Regions from separate parts of the Bradyrhizobium sp. Kon69 genome, predicted to be linked through region 1. Evidence: riboswitches for the same ligand, from Rfam matches in the RefSeq annotation. Region 1 holds a riboswitch; each other region holds the start of a gene.
The links. A riboswitch is a leader RNA that binds a small molecule or an ion and turns the genes downstream of it on or off. The one in region 1 is predicted to bind S-adenosylmethionine.
Positions count from the first base shown of each region.

Region 2: it holds a riboswitch for S-adenosylmethionine, as region 1 does, so the genes downstream of both, AC0L3U_RS26815 (O-succinylhomoserine sulfhydrylase) here and metX (homoserine O-acetyltransferase MetX) in region 1, are expected to answer to the same signal.
Region 3: it holds a riboswitch for S-adenosylmethionine, as region 1 does, so the genes downstream of both, AC0L3U_RS14905 (hypothetical protein) here and metX (homoserine O-acetyltransferase MetX) in region 1, are expected to answer to the same signal.

Region 1 covers NZ_JBVVOS010000003.1:398,129-402,372, forward strand. The annotation lists gene AC0L3U_RS06285 (TIGR02594 family protein) at 1-379, opposite strand, end outside; gene AC0L3U_RS06290 (alpha/beta fold hydrolase) at 579-1,442, shown strand; gene metW (methionine biosynthesis protein MetW) at 1,566-2,228, opposite strand; gene metX (homoserine O-acetyltransferase MetX) at 2,242-3,441, opposite strand; SAM riboswitch at 3,533-3,612, opposite strand; gene AC0L3U_RS06305 (chorismate mutase) at 3,816-4,244, shown strand, end outside.
Region 2 covers NZ_JBVVOS010000022.1:30,607-34,850, forward strand. The annotation lists gene AC0L3U_RS26805 (SGNH/GDSL hydrolase family protein) at 1-415, shown strand, start outside; gene AC0L3U_RS26810 (SGNH/GDSL hydrolase family protein) at 428-1,420, shown strand; gene AC0L3U_RS26815 (O-succinylhomoserine sulfhydrylase) at 1,555-2,751, opposite strand; SAM riboswitch at 2,821-2,900, opposite strand; gene AC0L3U_RS26820 (2'-deoxycytidine 5'-triphosphate deaminase) at 2,981-4,117, shown strand; gene AC0L3U_RS26825 (PAS domain-containing protein) at 4,223-4,244, shown strand, end outside.
Region 3 covers NZ_JBVVOS010000010.1:2,060-6,303, forward strand. The annotation lists gene AC0L3U_RS14900 (Z1 domain-containing protein) at 1-1,901, shown strand, start outside; gene AC0L3U_RS14905 (hypothetical protein) at 2,215-2,643, opposite strand; SAM-I-IV-variant riboswitch at 2,678-2,776, opposite strand.

The DNA of each region.
Region 1 (4,244 bases):
TGGCGCGCGTGGTCATCCCACCGCTATCGCTGGTAACCATTCCAGCGTTGCCGCTCATGGCCATTCCACCGCCGCCGCTCATAGCCATTCCACCGCTGCCGCTCATGGCTATGCCGCCGCTATTGGCGTTCGGGTCATAGCTGGCGAAGGTGTTGCCGAAGCCGCTCGCCTGCAATTGCGCCGCGCCGCGCTCGAAGCGCGAGCTGCGTGCATGCCGGTAATGATGATATCTGCTGGCGTGATGCGCGTAAGCGTGCCGCTCTGCGCTATGACGATGAGGTCGTGCTGACGCCGGAGAGGTGAGCGCGGCGACCGCCGCGAAGAAAACAGCCAGCGCGACGACACAGCGCGACAGGCGAGACGCAAACAACTCGAACATTCTTCATCCTTCGTTGACACCCCACTTCCCAATCGGCCCGTGCGGTGGCCGACATCCGCGGGCTGTATCAGTATCCTGATGTGGCGAGAAAAAGACGCGGCCGCGGAGATTTTGGACGATGATTAACAAGTGTTAGGATCGTATGCGCTGACCGCAGGACGGCATTCCAATGCCGCAGCCACCTCAGGGAGAAAACCGGATGCCTCACGCCCTCACGAAAGACAATTGCCGCCTCTATTTCGAAGAAGCAGGCGCGGGCACGCCGATTATTTTTCTGCACGAGTTCGCGGCCGACTACACCAACTGGGAGCCGCAGATGCGCTACTTTTCGCGCGGCCATCGCTGCATCACCTATTCAGCGCGCGGCTACACGCCATCGGACGTGCCTGATGGCGAGGTCTACGGCTACACGCATTTCTACACCGATGCGCTCGCGGTGCTCGATCATCTGAAGATCGATCGCGCGCACTTCGTCGGCCTCTCGATGGGCGCCTATTCGTCGCTCCAGATCGGGCTCAACGCGCCCCAACGTGCGCTGTCGATGACGCTCGCCGGCGTCGGCTCGGGCTCGGAGATCGAGAACCTCGACGCTTGGCGCCAGCAGTGCCGCGCCAACGCGGAGCAATTCGAGATGCTCGGCTCCGCCGAAGTCGCAAAAGTCACGCGCGAGGCGCCGAGCCGGATTCCCTTCCTCGTGAAGGACCCGCGCGGCCACGCCGATTTCTACGCTGCCCTGGCGCGGCACGACGCCAAGGGATCGGCGCGGACGATGCGCGGCTTCCAGGCGGGACGTCCCTCGATCTTTACGATGACGGACGCGATCAGAGCCGCCACGACGCCAGCACTCATCATCTGCGGCGACGAGGACGATCCGTGCGTGGGCGCAAGCCTGTTCCTGAAGAAGCATCTGCCTGCGGCAGGGCTCGCCATGTTTCCGAAGTCCGGCCACGTGCTCAATCTCGAAGAGCCCGCGCTGTTCAACGAAACGGTGGAACGGTTCGTCACGCTGGTGGAAGCGGGAAGATGGCCAGCGCGCGATCCGAGGTCACTGGCGGCGCATTAGCGCGACGGCGTCGCCACACGCTCCGTCGCGTAGCCCGGATGGAGCGAAAGCGTAATCCGGGGCCTTCGCGTCCGCGGATAGAATCCCGGATTGCGCTGCGCTCCATCCGGGCTACGGGCGGACCTACTTCCTGCCGCCTCGCGTCAGCAAGAACACACCCTGCTCGCCGAACAGATTCCACACCCACCACGGCATCCGCAGCCGCAGCGGGCGGCCGTAGAGGTCGAGCGCCTCGGCACGTTCCATCTTGACGTCGATCGCGTCGCAGAGCTCGACGAAATCCTTGATGGTGCAGAAATGGATGTTGGCGGTGTCATACCAGCTTGCCGGCAGGTTCTCCGTGCGCGGCATGTGGCCGCCGATCAGGAGTTGGAGCCGCATCTTCCAGAAGCCGAAATTCGGGAACGACACGATGGCGCGGCGGCCGATGCGCAAGAGATTCTCGAGCACGACCTTGGGCTGCCGCGTCGCCTGCAAGGTTTGCGACAGGATCACGTAGTCAAAGGCGTCATCCGGATAATTCACGAGGTCGGTGTCGGCATCGCCCTGCACCACCGCAAGACCCTTGGCGACGCAGCGGTTGACGCCCTCGCGCGACAGCTCGATGCCGCGGCCGTCGATGCCGCGGGTTTCCAGCAGCTGGAGCAGGTCGCCCTCGCCACACCCGACGTCGAGCACTTTCGAGCCCGGCTTGACCATCTCGGCCACCAGCACATGGTCGGCGCGAAAATCGCCGGGCTGCCCGGTCGCAAGGCCGCCGAGCGGCAGCGCTTCCTGTACAGACATGACTAGCCGTCCTTTAAGCTTTCTTGGCGGTGAGCCCGCGCGCCTTGCCTGCCGACTGCAAGAACGCACGGGCGATGTCGAAGAACTCGGGCACGTCGAGCAGGAACGCGTCGTGACCGCGATCGGTCTCGATCTCGGCGAACGACACCCGCGCGCTCGACGCGTTCAGCGCGTGCACCAGCGCCCGCGATTCCGAGGTCGGGAACAGCCAGTCGCTGGTGAAGGAGACCACGCAGAACCGGGTCTGGATTCCCGCGAACGCCTTCGCCAGCACGCCGCCATGGTCGCCGGCGATGTCGAAATAGTCCATCGCGCGGGTCAGATAGAGATAGGAGTTGGCGTCGAAGCGTTCGACAAAGGACGAGCCCTGGTAGCGCAGATAGGACTCGACCTGGAAGTCGGCGTCGAACGAGAAGGTCGGCAGCTCGCGGTCCTGCATCCGCCGTCCGAATTTGCGATGCAGCGCTGCGTCGGAGAGATAGGTGATGTGCCCGGCCATGCGGGCGACGGCGAGGCCGCGATGCGGATGGGTGCCGTGATCAACGTAGCGTCCGCCATGCCATTCCGGATCGGCCATCACCGCCTGCCGGCCGAGTTCGTGGAAGGCGATATTCTGCGCCGAATGGCGCGTGCTGCATGCGGTCGGGAGCGCGGAGAAGACGCGATGCGGATAGGCCGCGGTCCATTGCAGCACCTGCATGCCGCCCATCGAGCCTCCGACGACGCAGAGCAGCGTATCGATGCCGAGGCGGTCGAGCAGCATGGCCTGGGCTCGCACCATGTCGGGGATGGTGATGATCGGAAAATCCAGGCCCCACACTTTGCCGGTCGCCGGATTGGTCGACGCGGGGCCGGTCGAGCCCATGCAGCCGCCGATGACGTTCGAGCAGATGATGAAATACTTATTGGTGTCGAGCGGGCGGCCGGGCCCCACCATGATTTCCCACCAGCCCGGCTTACCGGTCAGCGGGTGCACATTGGCGACGTGCTGGTCGAGCGTCAGCGCATGGCAGATCAGGATTGCGTTGGACCGCTCGGCATTGAGCTCGCCATAGGTCTGGTATGCGATCTGGAACGGGGTGAGATCGACGCCGCAATCAAGCGGCAGCGGCTGGTCGGCACCGAAGCGTGCGACCTGGGAGCTCGGATGATCGACTTCGTGCGAGCGCTCGTCGGCGCTGATCGCGGGACTGGGAATTGGCTTGATGCCCATCTCTGACCACTGACTCGTTTGCGATCGGGGTCCGATCGCGACTGACATCAGGCCATGAAAAACCCGGCCTGAACGATAGGTTCGGCCGGGATCGAAAGGGTCCCCGGCCTGTTTAGCGAGTTTTTTAACGTGGCTGCAAGCCGGCCGGCTCAAATGACCACGGAACGGGTAAAAACTACCGTCTCGGACGGTTTTCGTCAAGTCGCGGCCCGGATCAGCCAAATTCGCCTGTCGCGCCACGGGCGGAAAGGGCCCGATTTCCCTTTGCATTTCTCTTTGCTTTCGCAGCCCCGACTGCCTAATCAGGATATCCATCACAGCGGTGACAGCTCGACTGATCCGCATTGAACGCCTCGCAACAGCACCTCACAGACATGTCCCAACGTCCGCCCGCGCCACCATCGCTCCAGGAATTGCGCAAGGAGATCGACGCGATCGACGAGGGCATGCATCGCCTGCTGATGCAGCGCGGCGACATCATCGACCGCCTGATCCAGGTGAAGCAGACCCAGGAGGTCGGCTCGGCGTTCCGCCCGGCACGTGAGGCCTCCATGATGCGCGACCTCGTGCAGCGCCATCGCGGCATCCTGCCGCTCGACACGGTCGAGAGCATCTGGCGCGTCATCATCGCGACCTTCACCTATGTCCAGGCCCCGTTCTCGGTCCACGCCGACATCTCGGCGAGCGAGCCGGCCATGCGCGATTCCGCGCGATTCCATTTCGGCTTCACGGTGCCTTATGTCGCGCATTTCAGCGCGCAGGCGGCGGTCGAGGCCGTCGCGAAGTCCAAGGGCGATCTGGCG
Region 2 (4,244 bases), on a different contig from region 1:
GCTCATGGAAGCAAAAGCGCCTACTTTGGTCATCTGGCAGACCGGGACTGTCGATGCTATTCGAGCCATCGATCCCGATGATTTTCGCGGCGCGGTGACCGAAGGGGTTGTTGCGTTGCAAAAGGCAGGGGCTGACGTCGTCTTGATGAATTTGCAGTACAGTCCGCGTACCGAAACCATGATCTCGGTGCCGCCATACCTCGACAATATGCGGGTGGTGGCGCAGGAGCACGATATTCCGCTGTTCGATCGTTTCGCGATCATGCGGCAGTGGAATGACCAGGGGCAGTTCGACCTGTTCAGCCCGTCGCGCGGGCCTGAGCTGGCGAAACAGGTCCATGATTGCCTTGGCCGGGCGTTGGCACAGTTCGTGATCGACGCTGCCCATCTGGAGCCGGCCCAGCAGCAAAATTGAGGTCTAGCGTTAATGAGTTCTCTCCGCCCTTTTTGCCTGACGGCATGGCTGGCTGTGCCCGCAGCAGCGCTGCTGCTGTTGCTGAGTCCGGCCTCGCAGTCGCACGCGCAGACGCAGGCCGCGCAGGCAACGCCGGCCCCGCAGCAGTCGGCTAATCCGGCACCCGCTTCACCGTCCCAAACCGCTGTCGCAGCGACGTCCCCCGAGCAGCGCGGCATCACTGCGCGCGCGATCGACAAGGTGAAGCAGGTCGCGAAATCCGCCGGCGACGTCTTCAGCCGCGTGCCCTGCCTGTCGCCGAAGGGCGGCGCGAAGGCGATGGGCTCGCTGCCGCATGTCGCGGGCAAGCTCGTCGCCGGCCAGCCCGTCGTCATCGTCGCGTTCGGCTCGTCCTCGACCGCGGGATTCGGCGCGAGCTCGCCGGAGTTCAACTATCCCAATCGCCTTGCCGCGCAGCTGCACCGGCACTATCCGACCGCCGACATCACCGTCGTCAATGCCGGCGTCGGCGGCGAGGACGCGCCCGAGATGATGAAGCGCCTCCAGAAAGAGGTGATCGACGTGCATCCGGATCTGGTGATCTGGCAGGTCGGCACCAATGCGGTGCTGCGCAATCTCGATCCCGGCGATACCGCCAAGCTGGTCGAGGACGGCATCAGCCGCATCCAGGCTGCCGGCGGCACCGACGTCGTGCTGGTCGATCCGCAATATTCGCCCGCCGTCAACCAGCGCGCCGAGAGCGCCGGCAAGATGGTGAAGCTGCTCGGCAAGGTCGCCGAGCTCCGTCACGTCGGCATCTTCCCGCGCTTCGAGGTGATGCGCGACTGGCACGAGAAGCAATCGCTTCCGGTCGAGAGTTTCGTGATCGCCGACGGCCTGCACATGAACGATTGGGGCTATGCCTGCTTCGCCCAGCTCCTCGGCGACGACATCATCCGCTCCGTCGGCCAGATCAAGCTCGGCGTCAACGTGCCCGCGGACGTGCGGACGTACCGGCCGATGTGAGCTCCGCTGCGGTAGGGTGGGTTAGCTCGCGGCTGCGCGAAGCGCAGTCCGCTAGCGTAACCCACCATGCTTCAGCGAATGCCGAACGAAGTTGGTGGATTACGCCTTCGGCTAATCCACCCTACGATTCAAGCTCACGCCTTCTCCAGCGCCGCGGTCAGATCCTCGATCAGATCGTCCGCGTGCTCCAGCCCCGCCGAGAAGCGGATGAAGCCCTCGCTGATGCCGAGCGCGGCGCGGTCCTCCGGCTTGAGGCGCTGATGCGTCGTGGTGGCCGGATGCGTGACGAGGCTCTTGGCGTCGCCGAGATTGTTCGAGATCTTGGCAAGCTTGAGCTCGTTGAGCACGCGGAACGCCGCCTGCTTGCCGCCCTTGACCTCGAGGCCGACCAGCGTCGAGCCACCGCGCATCTGCTTCTTTACCAATGCAGCCTGCGGATGATCGGCGCGGCCGGGAAACACCAGCCGCGAAATCTTCGGATGGCTCGCCAGCACGTCCGCGATGCGCGCCGCCGTCTCGGTCTGCGCGCGCACGCGCACGGCGAGCGTCTCCAGACCCTTGAGCAGGACCCAGGCGTTGAACGGCGAGATCGATGGGCCGGTCTGGCGCATGAAATTGTGGATGTGCTCGGCGATGAACGCTTCCGAGGACAGGATGATGCCGCCAAGACAGCGGCCCTGGCCGTCGATGTGCTTGGTCGCGGAATAGACCACGACGTCGGCGCCGAGCGCGAGCGGGCTCTGCCAGATCGGGGTGGCGAACACGTTGTCGACGACGAGCCGCGCGCCGCCGCTGTGCGCGATCTCGGCAATGCCGGGAATGTCGAGCACGTCGAGCGTCGGGTTGGTCGGGCTCTCCAGGAAGAACGTCTTGGTGTTCGGCTTCATGGCGCGCTGCCATTGGTCGAGATCGAGGCCGTCGACCAGCGTGGTCTCGATGCCGTAGCGCGGCAGCAAATCCTGCACGACGTAGAGACACGAGCCGAACAGCGCGCGCGAGGCCACGACGTGATCGCCGGCCTTGAGCGGCGCCAGGATCGCGGTCGTCACCGCCGCCATGCCGGTCGCCGCCGAACGTGCCGCCTCGGCGCCCTCGAGCTCGATCATGCGCCGCTCGAACATCGAGATGGTCGGATTGGAGTAGCGTGAATAGATGAAGCCGGGGTCCTCGCCCTTGAACCGCGCCTCGCACTCCTCGGCGCTGTTGTAGACGTAGCCCTGGGTCAGGAACAGCGACTCCGACGTCTCGCCATATTGCGAGCGTAAGGTGCCGGAATGAACCAGGCGAGTTTCGGGACGGTAGTGGGCGGTTGGCGCCGGGGACTTCGACATAGGACCTCCTGAAGTGACCATCGAAATGGTCACAAAAAAACCGGCCTGGAATATTTCCACGGGCCGGGATCACAGAGGTCCCCGGCCTGTTTAGCGACTTATTTAACGTGGCTGCAAGCCGGCCGGCTCAAATCACCACGGGATAAGTCATGCTCATATTCCGCAATGCCCTTTCCGTCAAGACGTCCATCGGATAGCCGTAAAACGCTCATATTTCCCGCATGTCGGGATGTGTTTGATCCCTGATGAGGACCCCGGGTTGACGTTCACGGTCGCCGCCGACGCCAATGGTATCCTGCCCGACCGCATGATCGCGGCGATGGCGGAGGGCGGTCTCATCCTGCCCGCTTACGACTTCGTCGAAAGCCAGATCCAGCCGGCGAGCCTCGATTTGCGCCTCGGCGACATCGCCTATCGCGTTCGCGCCAGCTTCCTGCCCGGTCCCGGCGCCACCGTCGCCGAGCGCATCGACGAGTTGAAGCTGCACGAGTTCAGCCTCGCCGACGGCGCGGTGCTGGAGACCAACTGCGTCTACATCGTGCCGCTGCTCGAAAGTCTCGCGCTGCCGCCGGAGATCGTCGCGGCCGCCAACCCGAAAAGCTCGACCGGACGGCTCGACGTCTTCACCCGCGTGATCGCCGACGGCACCCGCCGCTTCGACATGATCGGTGCCGGCTATCACGGTCCGCTCTATGCTGAGATCAGCCCGAAGACGTTCCCGGTGCTGGTCAGCGAGGGCTCGCGCCTGAGCCAGGTGCGCTTCCGTACCGGCGATGCCATCCTCAACATCGACGACCTCGAGGCGCTGCATGCGACCGAGCGTCTGGTCGATATCGACGATGCCGATCTCACCGGCGGCGTCGCCGTCTCGGTTGATCTTTCCGGCGAAAAGAGCGGCGGCTTCGTCGGCTACCGCGCCAAGCGCCACACCGGCGTCATCGACGTCGATCGCCGCGCCGGCTATTCCGTCGAGGAGTTCTGGGAGCCGATCTCGGCCCGCCCCGACGGCAGCCTGATCCTCGATCCCGGCGAGTTCTATATCCTCGCGTCGAAAGAGGCCGTGCAGGTGCCGCCCGATTACGCCGCGGAGATGGTACCGTTCGATCCGTTGGTCGGCGAGTTCCGCGTGCACTACGCCGGGTTCTTCGATCCCGGCTTCGGCTATGCCGGCGCCGGCGGGCTGGGGTCGCGCGCCGTGCTCGAAGTGCGCTCGCGCGAGGTGCCGTTCATCCTCGAGCACGGCCAGATCGTCGGCCGCCTCGTCTACGAGAAGATGCTGGCCCGCCCCGACGCCATGTACGGCCAGCGCATCGGCTCGAACTATCAGGCCCAGGGGCTGAAGCTGAGCAAGCATTTCCGGGTGTAGCGATCATCCGTCGCCCGGATGGAGCGCAAGCGTCATCCGGGAAAGTCTCACTTGTGGCACGATCCCGGCTTACGCTGTGCTCCATCCGGGCCACCAGGTGCTGACATGACCAATCCATCCCAACTCG
Region 3 (4,244 bases), on a different contig from region 1:
TCAAGTCCTTCATCGATGAAGGGGAGATTGAAGTCTACGATATAATGCACGCGCCCGAGCGTTTTGGGGCCTTCGAGCTCGAATCCAAGCTGATCTTTGCCGCCAAGAAGCAGACCGACAATCTTGATCGGCTAACGGACCTTTTTTCTCATAGCCCCGCGATGACCGGAAAACGCACACTCATAATCGATGATGAGGCTGACAGCGCTTCAATCGGTTACGCAAAGAAAGGAGGACTGATCGAGGCAAAGACCATCGCTTCTCAAGTAAGTACACTGCGATCAGCCATTGCTCAGTGTTCATTCCTTCAAGTTACCGCGACACCTTATTCGCTCTATCTCCAACCGACGGAGGTCGAGGTCGCCAATGTCATGACATTCAAGCCGACTCGCCCAACCTTCACAAAACTCGTACCAGTTCCTGAGGGGTACGTCGGTGGCGACATCTATTTTGGCGAGGCCTCGCGTAGTGAGGGCGATACGCTCGAAAGTCTCATTCATCATACTGTCGACCACAATGAATTTGCCCGCCTAAAGAAAAAGGACCGTCGCAGTCTGGATCCTGACGACGTTCTGACCTCCGACAAAATCGAAGGCTACAGAAGCGCAATCGTGAACTTCATCGTCGGCGGAACAATCCAGCGCATCAACGGCAGGAATGCCGGACTCAAGGACAAAAAGCTTAGATACTCGTTTCTTCTGCATTCGGAGCCCGGCCGAGAAGCCCATGCGTGGCAGGAGACAATTACTCGAACGATGGTCGCAAAGCTGTCTTCGGTCGCCGCCCATGGTGATCCTATCTTCACTCATCTCATAACCGCATCGCATGCGGACTTATCGCGATCTTTGGCGCTCGATGCTAAGCCCATCCCGCAACTGTCGGATATTCTTATAGCCACTGCCAACGCGCTGCGAGACGAACATGTAACGATTACAAAGGTCAATTCCGACGATGATGTTGCCTCCTTACTGGATGACTCGGGCCAATTGAAGTTGAGAAGCCCGCTCAACGTTTTCATTGGAGGTCAGGTACTCGATCGCGGGGTTACGTTGTCGAGTTTAATCGGATTTTACTATGGCCGGCGACCCAATAAATTCCAGCAGGACACCGTGCTTCAGCATTCCCGTATGTACGGCTATCGTCGAGCCGAGTTGGCAGTCACAAGATTTTATACGTCGCGGACGATACGTTACGCGATGGAGCAAATGGAGGAATTCGATACTTCACTGCGCGAGACGGTTGAGGCGGGCGGCGACCGAGCAATTCAATTCATTCGCAAGGCTACGGACGGATCGATCGTGCCGTGCAGCCCAAATAAGATTTTGGTGGCAACTACGCAGACTCTGCGACCCAACAAGCGGCTGCTGCCGATCGGGTTCCAGAGCGGATATCGCACAGGGGCGCGTGGCATAGGAGCAACCATCGAGGCCTTGGACGCCAGCATCGAAGCGGTATGCGGTTTCAATGGCGAACGTCCGACGCTGGTACCGCTTAAAACAGCAACCTACTTGTTGGATCAAATCAGGCCCACTCTAGAATTTGAGGATGATGAAACGCCGGACTTTGATTGGCCTGCTGCGGAGGCCGCACTCACTCATCTGAGCCATCAAGCGATCAACCCCAGCGATCGTGGCAAAGTGTGGCTCTGGGCTGCAACGGACAGAAACTCCTCGCGTCTTGCAAGCGCCAGTTCACATGCGACTTTCATCGAAACGCCGGATTCCGAACGAACCGAAGGACAGCTCGCAAAGCAGTTCGCGGTCCAACAACCCATCCTTTTCTTGCTGCGACAAAACGGCAACGAAGATAAGGGATGGAGAGGCACCCCGTTTTACTGGCCTGTCATTCGCGCGCAAACTCAAACGCCGACCGCGATTTATACGGCAAAAACGATAGATTAGGCGGCGCTGCTGACCTCTCATGAGCCTTGCCGCCCAAATCGGAGCTTCGCGGCGACTTGCTACTAGATATGGTCTCCTTGGACGCGGGGGACGATTGAAAAAGAAGGCCATGGGTAGCCAGCTATGCAAGATTGGATGCTGCCACGAATTACTGACTACTGGGACCAACGAGTTCGGGCCATAGACCGTCTATCACGGGCATTAACGGCGATTCCTTCATCTGACTACCTTGGAGAGATGGCCTTGTTGCGGGCGGCAATTGCCCGTCACGTTGGCGTTCTCACAGATCAGGACCTGATCATGGCCGCCGTAGTCATGGCCGCTGCTCGGGCTTGCTGCGGCTGATCTCGTCGATCAGCACCGATTCAGCGCCCCACACGGTGGCCGGCGTTTGGAGGAACCGCACTCCCGTCCCCTCGCGATCGGGATAGGGAAAGCCCACCAGGTCATCGAACGAGATCAGGCTGGCATTGTAGTGCCGATGCTGAAGATTCAGCGCCTCCGACAGCGAGTTGAGCAGGTAGGTCTTGCCAGTACCCGACGCACCGATCAACAGCAGCGGATCCCCGGTGACCAGCGCAGCGAGGATGACCGGCTCGATCTCGCCGAAGCCATAGACCCCTAGCGCGGTAAGATATGGACCGGAATTGCGGGCCGGCAGCGCGCTCGGCTCCTTCTTCTCGCAAATTTCCACAACGGATTGACCAGCCTTCGCGCGAAGACCCGACCGACGATTTGACATAAAAAACCCCGAGATTGCACACGCATCTGGAGGGCTGGCGACCTACTGTTGCCCTTGCGGGCCACATCGTCGTGCCACCGTTGCCGGTCAAGGCTGGTTGGCGGGACCGTCAGGTCCTCTCAGGATGCAAAATCAGCGTTAGCATGCCGTTATCGAATGTCAAAACGAAAGTCAGGTCGCGCGGCGGATCCAGAATTGGCCGAGGTACGTGGACAGGGGACCTTCAGCAAGGCAATCTGTCGAAAAAAGGCTGCACCTCATTTCGATCAGTCGCGTCCAAAGGATCCGGCCACATTGTTGGCGTTCAGCACGCCGATGCCGCTTGGATAGCGGTCCCTTCTTTTGCAATTTCAATTAGTTCCGATCATCTGGACGTTCTTGATCGCCATCTATACTTCTTCAGCATCAACCAAAACGATAGTTTAAGGTCCCAGCACCTTGGCAGCGTCAGACCAACTGTTAATCTCCTCGGGGAGACGAGACCGACTATCGCTGGACGTGGCCAACATCCTGCTGGCCGAGAAACACCGTTTGGTGCTCGCCGAGGACAACTGCGTAGGCGGCCTACTCGTGCGCGGGTCATGCCGCCGTCTCGGGCCAGTGCGTTCAATGGACATAAGACTAGTGATCTCGCGTGGCGCCATGCGCATCTAATGCATTCAACGCGCTCAGAGTTTCAAAGGGAATCGATGCCGAAGGGTTTGAGTGCTTCTACGGTTAAGTCGTGGTTCCAGTATCGATGCGAGCGCAAAGTTCGATACGAGCTTTCTAGCGATGAAGAACTCGCTTCTGTTCCCATCATCAAGGACGTGCGGGAGCAAGCATGGGCCATCCTTGGTCGAGATTTCGAGGACCGTATCGTACAGCGATTAGATAAAGAGGCGGGCGTCTTAGTACCTTCTCCTGGAGATCGAGGCGGATTGTCCGAGGTTCTCGCGAGCGCTTTCATTAGAGGAAAACGGCCTGAGCGGTATGCTGCGCAGATTAATCTTCGCACAAAAGAAACCCCGGCCTTCCTTCAAGGAGCGCGCCGGCCCTTTAGACTCAATATAACCAAGCATTTTCGCGCAACCTGGGGCAACCTTAGAGCGGCCTGCGCGGCTTCAGATAGGTCCAATCACGTACAAAAAGCATACAATTGTGACAGGGGTGACGGCACGCCGGCAGGCTTCGCAAAGCTCGCCGGCGCGCGACGTGACCCGACCCGCGGCTGGGAGACACTTCGCACCTCGGCACGCCATGGCCGGCATCGACAGGGAAGCGCCCGCGATCGCGCAAACCGCGGCAGGCGTCTTCCCTGCAAACGTCTGCGTCGCGCCGTTGGCGCCGAACATTCCCCCGTGAGCTCGGCAGGGGCAGCCTACGGGGTGTTCACTACCATCGGCGCTGGAAGCTTTATCAGCCCGTTGGACAACGCGGTCGCGCGCCCTGTGCGAGCGGCTATCATCTACTAGTTTGCATGATTGAGCATGCTGCGCGAGCAGGTTATAATCTTCGACCTCGGACGGATGTTGATGACACGACCCACTGTCGAAGCGCGTTTGACGCTCAACTTGCCTGTCACAAAATTGTGAGTCCACCTCATAGAAGGGTCGATTCGC